4 regions of the Bacillus sp. z26 genome follow, and region 2 is predicted to be linked to each of the others. Evidence: riboswitches for the same ligand, from Rfam matches in the RefSeq annotation. Region 2 holds a riboswitch; each other region holds the start of a gene.

Region 1 (3,502 bases), on a different contig from region 2:
GTGTCACTGAAACCGATCAGTAATTGTTCAAGCGTAATTTCCATTCCCCATAACTGTTCATTCATGAAGCTTCACCTCCTGCAGAATTACATCTTCATTCGCTACATAATTGAATGCCTTCCTTATTTCTTCTGTTTCTCCTATAACTTCCACGATTAGATTGCCGAAAGGTGTTTCCTGTATTTCAGATATATTGGCAGAAAGAACGCTTAAATGGACGTCAAAGCTTTTGGCCACTGTCGATAGCAGATGCTTACCTGAAGATGATCCTAAAAAATTGAGTTTCCAGACTGCAGGATTCTTTTCCTTTAAGGAATTCAAAAAGCTTTGTGGTATTTCATCATGGATTACCGTTCTAACAAACCGTTTGGCAATCTCCGTCTTTGGCTTAGAAAAAACATCTAGGACTGACCCCTGTTCAACCACTCCTCCATTTTCCATGACAGCGACCTTATTACAAATTTCTTTAATCACCGACATCTCATGTGTAATGAGCAAAATTGTTATGTTGTATTCACGATTTATTCTTTTCAATAGTTTTAAAACATCACTTGTCGTTTGTGGATCCAATGCGGATGTAGCCTCATCACATAGCAGAATCGATGGGTTTGTGGCCAGCGCTCTCGCAATTCCAACCCTCTGCTTCTGTCCGCCTGACAATTCTTCTGGATAACTCTGAGCCTTATCTGATAATCCAACGAACTCCAGTAACTCTCGGACTCTGGTTTGAATCGTTTGTTTATCTGTCCCGGATAGCCTTAATGGAATTGCCACATTATTAAAAACTGTTTTGGATTGGAGTAAATTGAAATGCTGAAAGATCATCCCAATTTTCTTTTTTTCTGCCCTTAATTCCTTAGATTTTAGTTTCGTAAACGATTTACCGTTAACAAGAACCTCTCCTCCAGTAGGTCGTTCCAGCATATTAACCAACCTCAAAAGAGTACTTTTTCCGGCACCGCTGTATCCTACGACGCCATATATATCTCCCTTATCAATTGTCATATTAACCCCATTTAATGCTTCAACCGTCTGTCCATTCGCGTGGTATGTTTTTTTTACGTTTTGAAACTCAATCATGTTCTCTCCTCCAAGCCTTATGGAATTCGAAATGCAAAAAGCCTCTACTGTCATTAGACAGAAGAGGCTTTATATGGAACATATACATAAAAGTGATTAGTAATATGTCCGGTTAGGCTTCTTCTTATCTTTCAAACAGTCGTTTGTTGGATTTAGCACAGTATTTTTACCTAAGTAAAAATCCGCTGCCGAAGTTTCATAGGGCCAAATCCCTCCACTTCTCTCGATAAGAATCGCTTACTATTCAATTAAATTTGATGTTTCCAACTATATCCTAACCTGTTTGCTAATGTCAATTACAATTTTCTGAAATTACAATTAATTTTGTATTATACTATAAATATCCTCAATACTATTTTGATGATTCTATACGATTAATGAATCATTACAGCTTTTCAATCGTATAGGTTAATAAGAGAATTTACATAAAAAACCAGAGGGGGTTAACTAGTGGGAAACATCTTCATCTATTCCATCATCATTGGGATTATATCGGCACTTATTCTTGTGCCATTCAAGGATAATGAAAAATTACGCATCCTCATGAAGGGGAAAACAAAACTTCTTGTTTTTATCACTTTAGCTATATTAATTACGATTGGTGCATTTTTATTTTATTACTTCACCCTGTTGGATCAAACCATCTCTTCTCTGTGGATTTTTGTAATCATACTGACCTTGTTGGGTTCACTGCTTGCTACAGGTATAGAGAGAAAGATTAAAGGTGTTTTATTAGCTCTTAGTTTGCTTGTCGGACTCTACTTTTTAACAGCCTTTCTGTTCAATGCCGATGAAAAGTTTAAGATCGCCAAAATGGATGTCAAAGAAGAAATTCAAACATTTGACGAGAAGAAAACACCCGCCAGCGTACCACCTCAATACGCACGTAATAAAATGAAAAAAGCGTTTGGACAGGTGCCTAATACGAGTTACTATGAATTAGGGAATTTGCAAATCCAAAAAGTGAATGGTGAGTATGTTTATATTGCTCCGGTTGAATTTTCCGGATTTTTCAAATGGTTAAAAGGGAAAGAAACTCCCGGATACTTTATGCTGAGCGCTACAGACTCTTCAGCTAATCCTAAATTTGTTAAAGCAGACATGCTTTATACTCCCTCTGCTTTCTTTAACAAAGAAACTGAACGTCGTATACGCCTGCAGTATCCATCGTATATATTCTACGGTGATGCCCAGCTTGAAATAGATGATAACGGGGCACCTTTTTATATTCGCTCTTATGGTGATTTTGTATCTGCCAGAAACGGTTTCAAGGTGAAAGGTGTTGTGGTGATGGATGCCAAAACCGGGAAATCTAATTCCTATTCATTGTCTGACACACCTGAATTCATAGATGGAGCAGTTGCCCCTGAAGTTGTCAGTACACAAAACAGCTATTATGGAAATTATGTGCATGGATTTTGGAATAGCCTGTTCGGAAAATCAGATGTAAAACTCCCATCAGACGAAGGCACTGAAGCTAATGTAAGTCCAATCTTTGATGAAAATGGAGAAATGTATTATTTTACTGACTTCACCAGCCCTAAAGAAGGCGTAGATTCTATGCTGGGTTATGCGCTCACAAATTCCAGAACGGGTAAAGCTGTCTATTATACAGGCAATATGGAGGAATCCTATATGGATTCGCAGGGAGCCCTGCAAATTATCGAGAAGAGATTTATAGAAAAGAAATGGGAAGGAAGTATGCCAATCATCTATAATTTCTATGGTGAGGCCAGTTGGTTGGCGGGTGTGCTCGATTCCAATGGATTTTTGCAAAATTATTTCATTGTATCTGCAGCCAATCCTGAAATAACTGCATATGGTTCTACTCCAAACGAGGCCCTGAAGCTCTACAAAACAGCGCTTCAAAAAGGCGGGGGAACGGTCAATGGCACTTCCACGAGTGAGGAGAAAAAAATCGATGGGAAAGTTGTCAGAGTCTATAAGGAAAAATCAGGTGAATATACCGTTGTTTCTTTCCTCCTGGACAACGGACAAAGCTACAATATGTCCTCTGAAAAGGACCCTTTGATTATTTACTTACAGGAGAATGATCAGGTTGCTATTACCTATTTGGATACTGGAGAAAACTTCTTACCTGTAAATAGTATTATGATTAAGAATTTACAATAAAAAATAAACGATAAAATAGATCATCCCCATTAGGGTTTGATCTATTTTTCTCTGTTTATAATATGATTTATTTTCATTAATCATTATTCTTAAATAAAGTGTTAGACATCGTATTAAATAGGGTAAATAAAGTTAGTCTTAAATACTCATAATAAGAAGCGTATACATTTATTACGAGACAGACAGGTCTTTTGGCTGATTATTGTAGTGGGAAATATCAATAACGGATAAAGGTTTGAGGGTGATATAAAAACAAAGCTGGAGACAAAGCCTCAGCGAATATAGACTT
Region 2 (3,502 bases):
AATGCCACGAAGCACTTCTTTCGAGCCATAACTCACCTGAAGATTGTTAATAGAAATAACCGGATCAGCCATCTTCATTCTCCCTAATTGAGACTAATTTTTTACAGTATATCAAAATCGTTGAATGTTTTACATATATTTCTATTTTACCGTATATGATTTTATTAAATTTCTAATACCTTCGCATATTTAGTTCGTTCATAAAAATTCCAGTAATACTCGCTCCTCCCCAAGATGTATCACTAATTTCAAACGAGTTCTACCTTTAAACCAGTAACGAATCAAATGCCTGTGTAAGATCTTCAATCAAATCATCAGCATGTTCAATCCCGACAGAATAACGCAGCAAGCAATTACAAACCCCAATCTGTATGCGCACCTCCTCTGGGATATCTGCGTGTGTTTGTGTAGCGGGATACGTCATTAAGCTCTCTACTCCACCCAAACTTTCCGCAAAAGAAATGATATGAAGACTTTGTAAGAAAGGATTGATCCATTCAGCTGATTTCAGCCGGAATGATATCATCCCTCCTTTACCAGGATAAAGGACATCCGTCACTTCTTCTCTTTCTCTTAAAAACCGACTGATTTTCTGGGCGTTTTCCTCATGTTGTTTCATCCGCAAGCTCAATGTTTTCATTCCCCTCATGACAAGCCAGGAATCAAAAGGTGAAAGCACAGCTCCTGTTGCATTTTGATATTCCTCAAGTCTTGCTCCAATATCAGCATTTTTTGCCACAATTAATCCAGCCAACACATCATTATGTCCAGCCAAGTATTTAGTGGCACTATGGACAATAATGTCTGCTCCCTGTTCAATCGGCCGTTGCAGAATAGGTGTATAAAAGGTATTATCTACAATCAGCAACAAATCATTTTCACGCGTGAATTTGGAGATCTCCTTTATATCCAATTCCTGCATAAGCGGATTAGTCGGAGTTTCGATAAAGAATGCCTTGGTTCTTTCGCTAATGGATTCCTTAAAATCCGAATCGTTATGACATGGTTTAAATTTGATGCCATATGTCTTCCATATTTGTTCGAATAACCGGTATGTCCCTCCATAAAGGTCAGCGGTGACGGCAATCTCATCTCCAGGAGCAAATAAACAAAGCAATGAGTGAATGGCAGCCATACCTGAACTATAAGCAAAGCCCTGTTTTCCTCCCTCAAGCTCTGCGATGCCCTCCTCGAGTAATTTTCTGGTTGGGTTACCCGTCCTTATGTAATCAAACCCGGTGGATTCTCCTATTCCATCATGGCGATAGGCTGTTGAAAAATAGACTGGCGGATTAACAGTACCTGTTTGTGTTTCACTTCGATTGCCTATTTGAGCTAAGAGTGTTTCGATTTTAACTTTTGTCATGTGTATGACTCCTCTCTCTTCATTTATCCCTACACATTGCTCTTCACCATCACGGTCCACCATACTTGCACTACATCCATGTGCTACTATTTTCCGCATATATGATACGGCTGTATTTCTTTTACTTTTGTCAAATAACATTCATTTCCCCAGTTATTAACAGTTATAAAAAAACAAAAAAGTCTCCAGAAGAAGACTTTTCATCAGAAATGGGCCCCTTCTTATCATTCAAGACAGCTAGTATGTCTTGCAGGATTTAGCACCTTTCCATCATTGGCGGTTGCTGAGATTTCACTGGGCCAGTCCCTCCATCTCTCTCGATAAGTTTTGTCAGAATATTCACTTAAAATAAATTTACATCCTCATGGAAAGAAAAGCAAGTTGTTTTTACCTTCATTGTTCAACTTTTTAACAAAGGTATATAATAAATCTATACATAAAAGGAGTGATTCGTAGCGATGAAAGCCAATGGTCAGGAAATTTTTCAATATATAAAAGAACTGGTATCCATCCCAAGTCCGAGCGGCTATACAACAGAAGTGATTGAACATGTGGCACGATTTTTACAATCTGAAGGTATTACAGCAGTAAAAACAAATAAAGGAGCATTATTGGCAACAATCAAGGGGCAAGATGATTCTAAACATCGTTTTCTTACCGCCCATGTTGATACGTTAGGTGCCATGGTTAAAGAAATCAAACCAGGCGGGCGTTTAAAATTATCGATGGTAGGTGGATTTCGCTGGAATTCTGTTGAGGGTGAATACTGTAAAATTCATACAGCTGATGGAAGGATCTATACAGGAACCATTCTTCTAAATCAAACCTCCGTTCATGTTTATCAGAAAATGGGCGATGTCAAACGCGAGGATGCGACAATGGAAGTACGAATTGATGCTGTCACAAAAAGCAAGGCAGATACAGAAAAGCTTGGCATTTCAGTCGGCGATTTTGTTTCCTTCGAACCGCGTGTTGAATTGACAGACAACGGATTTATTAAATCCCGTCATTTGGACGATAAAGCAAGTGTCGGTATTCTGATGTATATTATTAAACAGATAAATAAAGAAGGTATCACTCTTCCTTATACGACCCATTTCTTAATCTCTAACAATGAAGAAATCGGCTATGGCGGCAATTCCAATATACCGTCCGAAACAGTTGAATATTTGGCTGTTGATATGGGAGCAATCGGGGACGGACAGGCAACGGATGAATACAGTGTATCCATTTGCGCCAAAGACTCAAGCGGACCTTATCATTATGGTCTGCGCCAGCATCTCGTCGAGTTATCAAAGCAGCATCAGGTGGATTATCGCGTGGATATTTACCCTTTTTATGGTTCTGATGCCTCTGCTGCCATTCGTGCCGGCTATGATATTATTCATGGATTGATTGGCCCCGGCATCGATGCTTCCCATGCTTTTGAACGCACCCATATTACTTCCATCGAACATACTGCGAATTTAATTTGGCATTATTTACAATCAGAATTAAGACAGCAATAAAAGAATCAACAACCCATCACGAAAAATAGTGGTGGGTTGTTATAATAGCTTTTTTATTTTTCCATAAGCAGCCTTGGCTTCTGCATATCCTTGATTGTACAGCTTTTTCAGCTTTTTAGGATTACGCTCAATTCGACTGACATCTGATTTCTCTATTGGACGAATAATGACGACATGTCCCTTTTCTTCCTGTTCCTCCAGATAACGTATCGTATCATTGTATAGGATATGCCGATTGCGAAGGGCCTTTAATAGTCCTTGATAATTCTTATATAATCTTTTTCCAAACCAATCAAACGATGAGCCTTTCATATATCCCTTGTTTCCGGTAAGCACGACAATATTTTTCGTATTCCCGTCTGCTTGAGATTTTTGAATCGGTATCGGATCGGCAACTCCCCCGTCAAGCAGCATTCTGCCATCATAAGAGATTACCGGTGCAAAAAATGGAATGGAACTGGATGCGCGCAGAATCGTTGTAATATCTTTTGTTAAGTGCTCTTTGCTGTAGTATACGGGTTCGCCTGTAACGCAATCTGTAACACCAACGACAAACTGTTCCTTGGCTTCACAAAAAGCCTTCAAATCAAATGGAACCAGTTCATTTGGAATTTTATCAAAAATAAAA
Region 3 (3,502 bases), 380 kb from region 2:
CCATCATACTGTTCCCCGCCAAAATCATCCTCTGTTAAGTGGTGTGCCTGAATCATGGTGCCCATTGCTCCATCTAGAATTACTATTCTTTCAGCCATTAAGTCTTTTAATTGTACTGCTCTCATGATAAATGCACTTCCCTGTTTACTACTGATTTTTGTTCTTTGATGTATCGCACCAATCGCCCGCTTAATTCATATTTCATAAAAGGTGTAATGATGTAGATTCCATTAAATAACTCACTTGCCGCGTCTACTAATTCTTTTGAAATGGCAAAGCTTTCGCGAGCACAGGCTTCCTTATCCGCTCCGGCTCTTTCCATCGCCGTTCTGATATCCTCAGGTAAGGAAATACCCGGTACTTCATTGTGTAAAAACTCTGCATTCCTGTGACTCGTTAAAGGCATGATGCCAATAAAAATCGGTTTCGTAATATGCCTTGTTGCTGCGTATATTTCTTCTAATTTTTCAATACTGAACACTGGCTGAGTCAGAAAATAATCCGCACCTGCCAGAATCTTCTTCTCCATTCTCTGAACAGCTTTATCTATGTACTTTACATGCGGGTTAAAGGCAGCAGCCACCTCAAAATTCGCCCGGCTTCCTAATGATTTCCCTGAATAAGACCGTCCCACATTCAATTGCTTAATTAATGAAATCAGATCGATGGAAGAAAGATCATATACGGAAGTAGCTCCCGGAAAGTCACCAATTTTTGAAGGATCACCGGTCACGACTAACACCTCTGACAATCCGAGAGAATGCATACCCATTAAATGAGATTGCAAGCCAATCAGATTATGATCCCGGCAAGTTAAATGGACAAGAGGCATGGTATTTAACTTTGATTGTAAAATAGAGGCTACCGCAAGATTTGATATTCTCGGAGATGCCAATGAATTATCCGCAAGTGTGATAGCATCCGCACCAGAGTCCAATAAGTAACGACTTCCTATCAAAAATTCCTCCAGGCCCAGCGTCTTTGGCGGGTCAAGTTCCACGATGACCGTCGTTCGTTTTTTTACCTTACCTGAAATCGTATCTGGCCCATTTCGTTTGTACTGAATGATCTCATGTGAAATAGACTGATGCTTCGGCTGTGCAACAAAATCTTTTTCCTTAACAGGAAAAAGGTCTTCGACTCCTTTACGTATGGCCTGAATATGTGCAGGCGTCGTACCGCAGCATCCACCTATCAGCCGTACCCCCTGCTTCACCAGTTGCCTGGAACTGTTGATGAAATAGTCCGCCTCTGTAGAGTAGACATATCTTCCATCAGATAAATCAGGTAAGCTTGCATTCGGGTATGCCGCATAATAAGTATCTTCTATAAGCGGTACTTCTTCATAAGACCGAATCATATGGTAAGGACCCATCCTACAATTAATCCCGACGACATCGGCTCCCTCTTTTTTCAATAGTGAAAATGCTTCACTGACATGCATCCCATTTTGCAATAGACCCGTTTCATGCAGGGATATATTCGCAATCAGAGGAAGACCACTGGTTCTTCTTGCTACTTCTAACACCATTAACAATTCCTCTAAATCATAATAGGTTTCTAGTAAAATCCCATCTGGTTCTTCCTTCAATAAGGCGAGCAGCTGCTCTTCAAAATATGCCTTAATTTCATTTAATGTTAATTCTGATTTTCTGAAGCTTCGTAAACCTCCGATTGTCCCAACAACAAAGGTATGCGGATCGGCAGCTCTTTTTGCCAGCTTTATTCCGGTCCGATTGATCCTGGATACTTCCCTTTCAAGACCATACCGCTTTAATTTATGGTAGTTTGCACCGAATGTATTGGATTGAATAATATCAGCACCTGCTGCAATATAACTCCTGTGCATCTTTTCAATTTGATTGGGATCAGTCAGATTTAGTTCTTCAAAACAGCTATCGATCCCAAATGAATATAAAAGTGTACCACTAGCCCCATCAGCAACCAGAATTTTTTCATTTAACGTCTCTAATAGATTCACTGTCTTTCCCCCTAATTTGTTAAATTGAAAAGTTGATGAGAAAAATAGACGATAAGAAAAGAGCTTTCGCCATGAAAGCCCTCCCTTCCGGTCTCTCATCTTTCAAGCTGCGCTTGCTGGATTTAGCACCTTGAATTACCATCCAGGTTGCTGAGATTTCAACGGGCCAGTCCCTCCATCTCTCTAGATAAGGATATAAAATTATATATTTACTAAATTTACTATAAATTATCAGTTTTTTCAATCTATTTTGATAATTAATACAGAGGAGTTAATGATTTATTATTTCGGGTATGTATCGTGTAGGAGTGATGTTAAATGAAAGAGATATTTACAAATCAATTTAAAAATCCAACAGGTGTACTTGGAAAACTCGCAGGTAAAATCATGGCCTATGAAAATGAAGAATTGTATGATTGGACATTTAATCAATTGTCTATTACACCGAATGATACGCTGCTTGAAGTAGGGTTTGGCCCTGGCGAAGGAATGCATATGCTTTTTGATAAGTACCCAACCATCCAGATTGATGGCGTCGATCCATCTGAAGAAATGGTGAAAAATGCGAGCAAGCGCAATCAGGAACAACTTGATCAGAATCAGCTGCGTTTATTTAATGGAACTGTTCTCGAGATACCTAATCCAATGGTGTACGATAATATTTTCAGTGTAAACAGTTATCCACTATGGGACAACCAGGAAGATTGTATTCAGAAAATACATTCCTTACTAAAAGAGAATGGGCAAGTGACCATAACGGTACAGCCAAGGCAGGAAGAAGCAACCGAAGAACAGGCTCATGAATATGCCGAAGAAATTAAAGAGGTTCTTACTAAGACAGGATTTAAATCAGTTAAAGTTCAAACGAAACCAATGAAACCGTGCTTATCCATCAATGTAACAGCCACCAAATAGCCCTTTTTTAGGGTATTATACACATATATTAAAAAACCAGAGAGCTGGTAACTCCCTGGTGCTACTACTAGCAAGTGGTAAGCAAATCGTTTAATTCTTAGATGAACCACCCTTATGCTTTGGTCGGCGCGGGGTGGTTTTTCGTTTGCCTCTTGAGCTTTATAGATTGGCGAAATTGCGTAGCGCTGCCGGCAGCAAGGGGCGTGAAAAAGATCATTGCTTCATCTTTTGCCAGAGCTTTAAGAAAATTCATAGTCTATCACCTCCCTTCTCTATATAAGGAAAAGAAGGTGCATACCACCCGAACCAAGTAGTTGTATGAAAACCATTCCATATCTGTTGTTTATGACTTAATTACCCTGGCTCTCTTTTTAAAGTATTTGCATTTCATCATAGATTGCTACTTTAATCTCCAGTATTTATAGGAAGTAGCAAAACCATAAAAAGAAAATGCTCAGTTAGTTAGTTATTCACAGAGGTTTACATAAAAAACAGGCGTCTATAAGCCGGCATAGCTTACAGACAGCCTAGTTATGATTTCAACCCTTTTGTTCTCCTATATTCCCCAAACTTAAACACAATCGCAATGATTGCCAGCCATGCACA
Region 4 (3,502 bases), 520 kb from region 2:
ATTCCGAGTTCAGTGCCGGCTAACTTACTTGTATAACCGCTTAGGAAATGATACATGGCCTGTTCCTTTGTTAATTTACTGATTGGAGGCAACACACCAAAAGCATCAGCTGTTAAAAAGATGATTGTATTAGGATGTCCTGCAATACTTGGTTTGACGATGTTTTGCATGGCTTCTATAGGGTAAGCTGCACGTGTATTTTCTGTCAGCATCCCATTATCATAGTCTGCAACTCTCGTATGTTCGTCCACAATTACATTCTCCAGCACAGAACCAAACCGGATTGCGTTAAATATTTGAGGTTCTTTTTCCTGTGAAAGATTAATGCATTTGGCGTAACATCCGCCTTCAATATTAAATACACCTTCAGGTGACCAGCCATGTTCATCATCACCAATTAAACGACGGTTTGGATCGGCTGATAAAGTGGTTTTTCCTGTCCCGGACAGACCGAAGAAAAGAGCAACATCGCCTTCGAATCCTACATTAGCCGAACAATGCATGGAAAATACATTCTTCTCTGGGAGCAAGTAATTCATAATAGAGAAAATGGATTTTTTCATTTCTCCAGCGTATTCAGTGCCTCCGATTAAAACGACCTTTTTCTCAAAAGAAATAATGATAAATGTTTCTGAATGTGTACCATCCACTAGAGGATCTGCTTTAAAGCCAGGGGCTGAGATAATTGTAAACTCAGGTGAATGATGACTGAGCTCTTCTTCAGTAGGTCGAATAAAAAGCTGATGAACAAATAAATTATGCCAGGCATATTCATTAATGACTTGAATGGGAAGGCGGTAATCTTTTGAAGCACCGGCAAATCCATTAAAGAGGAATAATTCGTCTCTTTTTTCGAGGTAATCCATTACTTTCTCATATAGTTTTGAAAAAACAGCTTCTGATATAGGCTGATTGACGCTCCCCCAGGCTATTTTATCTTTAGTGGAAGCTTCTTCAACAATATATTTATCTTTTGGGGATCTACCGGTATATTTGCCTGTTTCTGCTTTAACAGCTCCGGTAGATGTAAGGACTCCCTCTTTTCGGGTTAATACTTTTTCAACTAACTGTGGCACAGAAAGCTGAATATGAATATTATCATGAGTAAGTGATTGCTTCAATTCATTGGAAACTCCTATATAGGTCATACGAGATCATCCTTTTCCAGAATTTTGGTAAGTATATTATATGAAAATTAGTATAACACATTTAATTTAATTATCCATACTAATTATATTATTTTTCAAGATAAGGGCTATATAATTATATTTAGATAATAAATAAAGTATATAATGACGTATTCTTTGATAATTTATCTAAAAATGAAGCGGAATATCTCTATCTGGTTATTTTGAATTTTCATACATTAATTATATCAATATTATTTTTAGAATGCGAATTTTATACTTTGAGTTATTCTGTTCCTCGGTCATTCTAAATGCCATGTGTCAACCTAACAATATATTCCTATTTATTTATTGACAGGATTTATTGGATAAGATATCATATACATTTGATATGGATACTCTTATCAAGACTCGGTGGAGAGACGAGCTCTATGAAGCCGGGGCAACCTGCAGTTTGATTCATTTGTAATCACGCAAAGGTGCTAACTTGATGCAAGGTTATATTGCCTTGAACGATGAGAGTGAAAGGCAGATTTCTGAGACTTCGACCTTTCCTCTTTTTAAAGGAGGAAAGGTCTTTTTTTATATAATCAGGAGATAATTAATGATAATGAGTAGCCATTAAACAGGGAAGTTGAAGGAGGAAAAAATATGTCTAATAAAAGACATTTGTTTACATCAGAATCTGTAACAGAAGGTCATCCAGATAAAATTTGCGATCAGATCTCAGATTCTATATTGGATGAAATCTTAGCCAAGGATCCAAATGCAAGGGTAGCTTGTGAAACCTCTGTTACTACTGGTTTAGTTCTAGTTGCTGGGGAAATCACTACATCTACGTATGTTGATATTCCAAAAATAGTTCGCGATACCATCAAAGGGATTGGTTATACGCGAGCTAAATATGGATTTGATGCAGAAACTTGTGCTGTCTTAACCGCGATTGATGAACAATCCGCTGATATTGCCCAGGGTGTAAATCAGGCTTTGGAATCAAGAGAAGGTACAATGTCTGATGAAGAGATTGAAGCTATTGGAGCGGGGGACCAGGGACTTATGTTTGGATTTGCCTGCAATGAGACAGAAGAATTAATGCCTCTTCCAATCTCTCTTGCTCACCAATTATCCAGAAGGCTGGCTGAAGTTCGTAAACAGGATATTTTGCCATATTTGCGCCCGGATGGAAAAACACAAGTTACGGTAGAATATGATGAAAACAAAAAACCAGTTAGAATAGATACAATCGTTATCTCCACTCAACATGACGCGGAAACAACACTTGAACAAATTAAGAAAGATCTAAAAGAACAAGTGATCAAGCCGGTTGTTCCTGCTCATCTTATAGATGAAGAGACGAAATACTTTATTAACCCAACAGGCCGTTTTGTTATTGGCGGACCACAAGGGGATGCTGGCCTGACGGGACGTAAAATTATTGTTGACACATATGGTGGATATGCACGCCATGGTGGAGGAGCATTCTCTGGTAAAGATGCTACGAAGGTAGACAGATCTGCAGCTTATGCAGCCAGATATGTAGCTAAAAATATTGTCGCCGCGGGTCTTGCTGATAAAGCCGAAGTCCAATTGGCTTATGCAATCGGTGTGGCAAAGCCGGTATCTATTTCAATAGATACTTTCGGTACTGGTAAAGTTGATGAGGAAAGATTAATTGAATTAGTACGTGCTAACTTTGATCTGAGACCTGCTGGCATCATTAAAATGCTTGATTTAAGACGTCCAATTTATAAGCAAACAGCAGCTTATGGCCATTTTGGTCGCAATGATTTGGATCTTCCATGGGAGAGAACAGATAAAGTGGCGGTTTTACGTACTGGGGCTGGTTTATAAGAAGTAGAATGAAAGAGGTAATATAATACCTCTTTCAGACTGTAGACAAAATCCTTATTTTAGGGGACCTTGTCTGCAGTTTTTTTGTTTTTGCTATTCTCTCCTTTCCGATTTATGCTCTTTTCCGCGGGCATACTGCAGATAATAGGACAAATGAATTCATAATATGGCACCTATAGAGCCATTCTGAATTCATTTTGTCTACAATCCGTAAGAGGCATAAAAATGCCTCTTTTTTTTTTTGTCGAACAGTGGTAGAATTTGGGTGTGTTATATTTTGGAAATTTAGTGGTTATATTTTCTATAAGTATTTTTACCGATAGAACTGTTTATAACATACTGTCTTTTGATAGGATTTTATTGTCTGAAAAGTATGAACTATCTTTAAGTGAAATGAGTAGGTGAAAAGTAATGTGTGGATTTGTTGGATGTATGCATGATCGACTGCTGAAAAATCAGGATGTCGAACTATTAAAGAGTATGAATGATTTAATTACACATAGAGGACCGGATGATGAGGGCTT

The links. A riboswitch is a leader RNA that binds a small molecule or an ion and turns the genes downstream of it on or off. The one in region 2 is predicted to bind S-adenosylmethionine.
Region 1: linked by a shared signal. The riboswitch ahead of AC4G3K_RS12825 (methionine ABC transporter ATP-binding protein) and the one ahead of AC4G3K_RS02590 (methionine biosynthesis PLP-dependent protein) in region 2 are both predicted to bind S-adenosylmethionine.
Region 3: linked by a shared signal. The riboswitch ahead of AC4G3K_RS00730 (bifunctional homocysteine S-methyltransferase/methylenetetrahydrofolate reductase) and the one ahead of AC4G3K_RS02590 (methionine biosynthesis PLP-dependent protein) in region 2 are both predicted to bind S-adenosylmethionine.
Region 4: linked by a shared signal. The riboswitch ahead of metK (methionine adenosyltransferase) and the one ahead of AC4G3K_RS02590 (methionine biosynthesis PLP-dependent protein) in region 2 are both predicted to bind S-adenosylmethionine.

The regions. Positions count from the first base shown of each region.
Region 1 is NZ_JBZFQM010000003.1:522,719-526,220, forward strand. It holds gene AC4G3K_RS12820 (methionine ABC transporter permease) at 1-44, opposite strand, end outside; gene AC4G3K_RS12825 (methionine ABC transporter ATP-binding protein) at 58-1,080, opposite strand; SAM riboswitch class I at 1,202-1,313, opposite strand; gene AC4G3K_RS12830 (hypothetical protein) at 1,531-3,213, shown strand.
Region 2 is NZ_JBZFQM010000001.1:561,205-564,706, forward strand. It holds gene AC4G3K_RS02585 (ABC transporter ATP-binding protein) at 1-78, opposite strand, end outside; gene AC4G3K_RS02590 (methionine biosynthesis PLP-dependent protein) at 266-1,366, opposite strand; SAM riboswitch class I at 1,585-1,693, opposite strand; gene AC4G3K_RS02595 (M42 family metallopeptidase) at 1,825-2,874, shown strand; gene AC4G3K_RS02600 (patatin-like phospholipase family protein) at 2,914-3,502, opposite strand, start outside.
Region 3 is NZ_JBZFQM010000001.1:178,643-182,144, forward strand. It holds gene metH (methionine synthase) at 1-125, opposite strand, end outside; gene AC4G3K_RS00730 (bifunctional homocysteine S-methyltransferase/methylenetetrahydrofolate reductase) at 122-1,981, opposite strand; SAM riboswitch class I at 2,074-2,175, opposite strand; gene AC4G3K_RS00735 (class I SAM-dependent methyltransferase) at 2,300-2,896, shown strand; gene AC4G3K_RS00740 (hypothetical protein) at 3,009-3,149, opposite strand; gene AC4G3K_RS00745 (phosphatase PAP2 family protein) at 3,428-3,502, opposite strand, start outside.
Region 4 is NZ_JBZFQM010000001.1:1,082,725-1,086,226, reverse strand. It holds gene pckA (phosphoenolpyruvate carboxykinase (ATP)) at 1-1,148, opposite strand, end outside; SAM riboswitch class I at 1,526-1,649, shown strand; gene metK (methionine adenosyltransferase) at 1,779-2,978, shown strand; gene asnB (asparagine synthase (glutamine-hydrolyzing)) at 3,390-3,502, shown strand, end outside.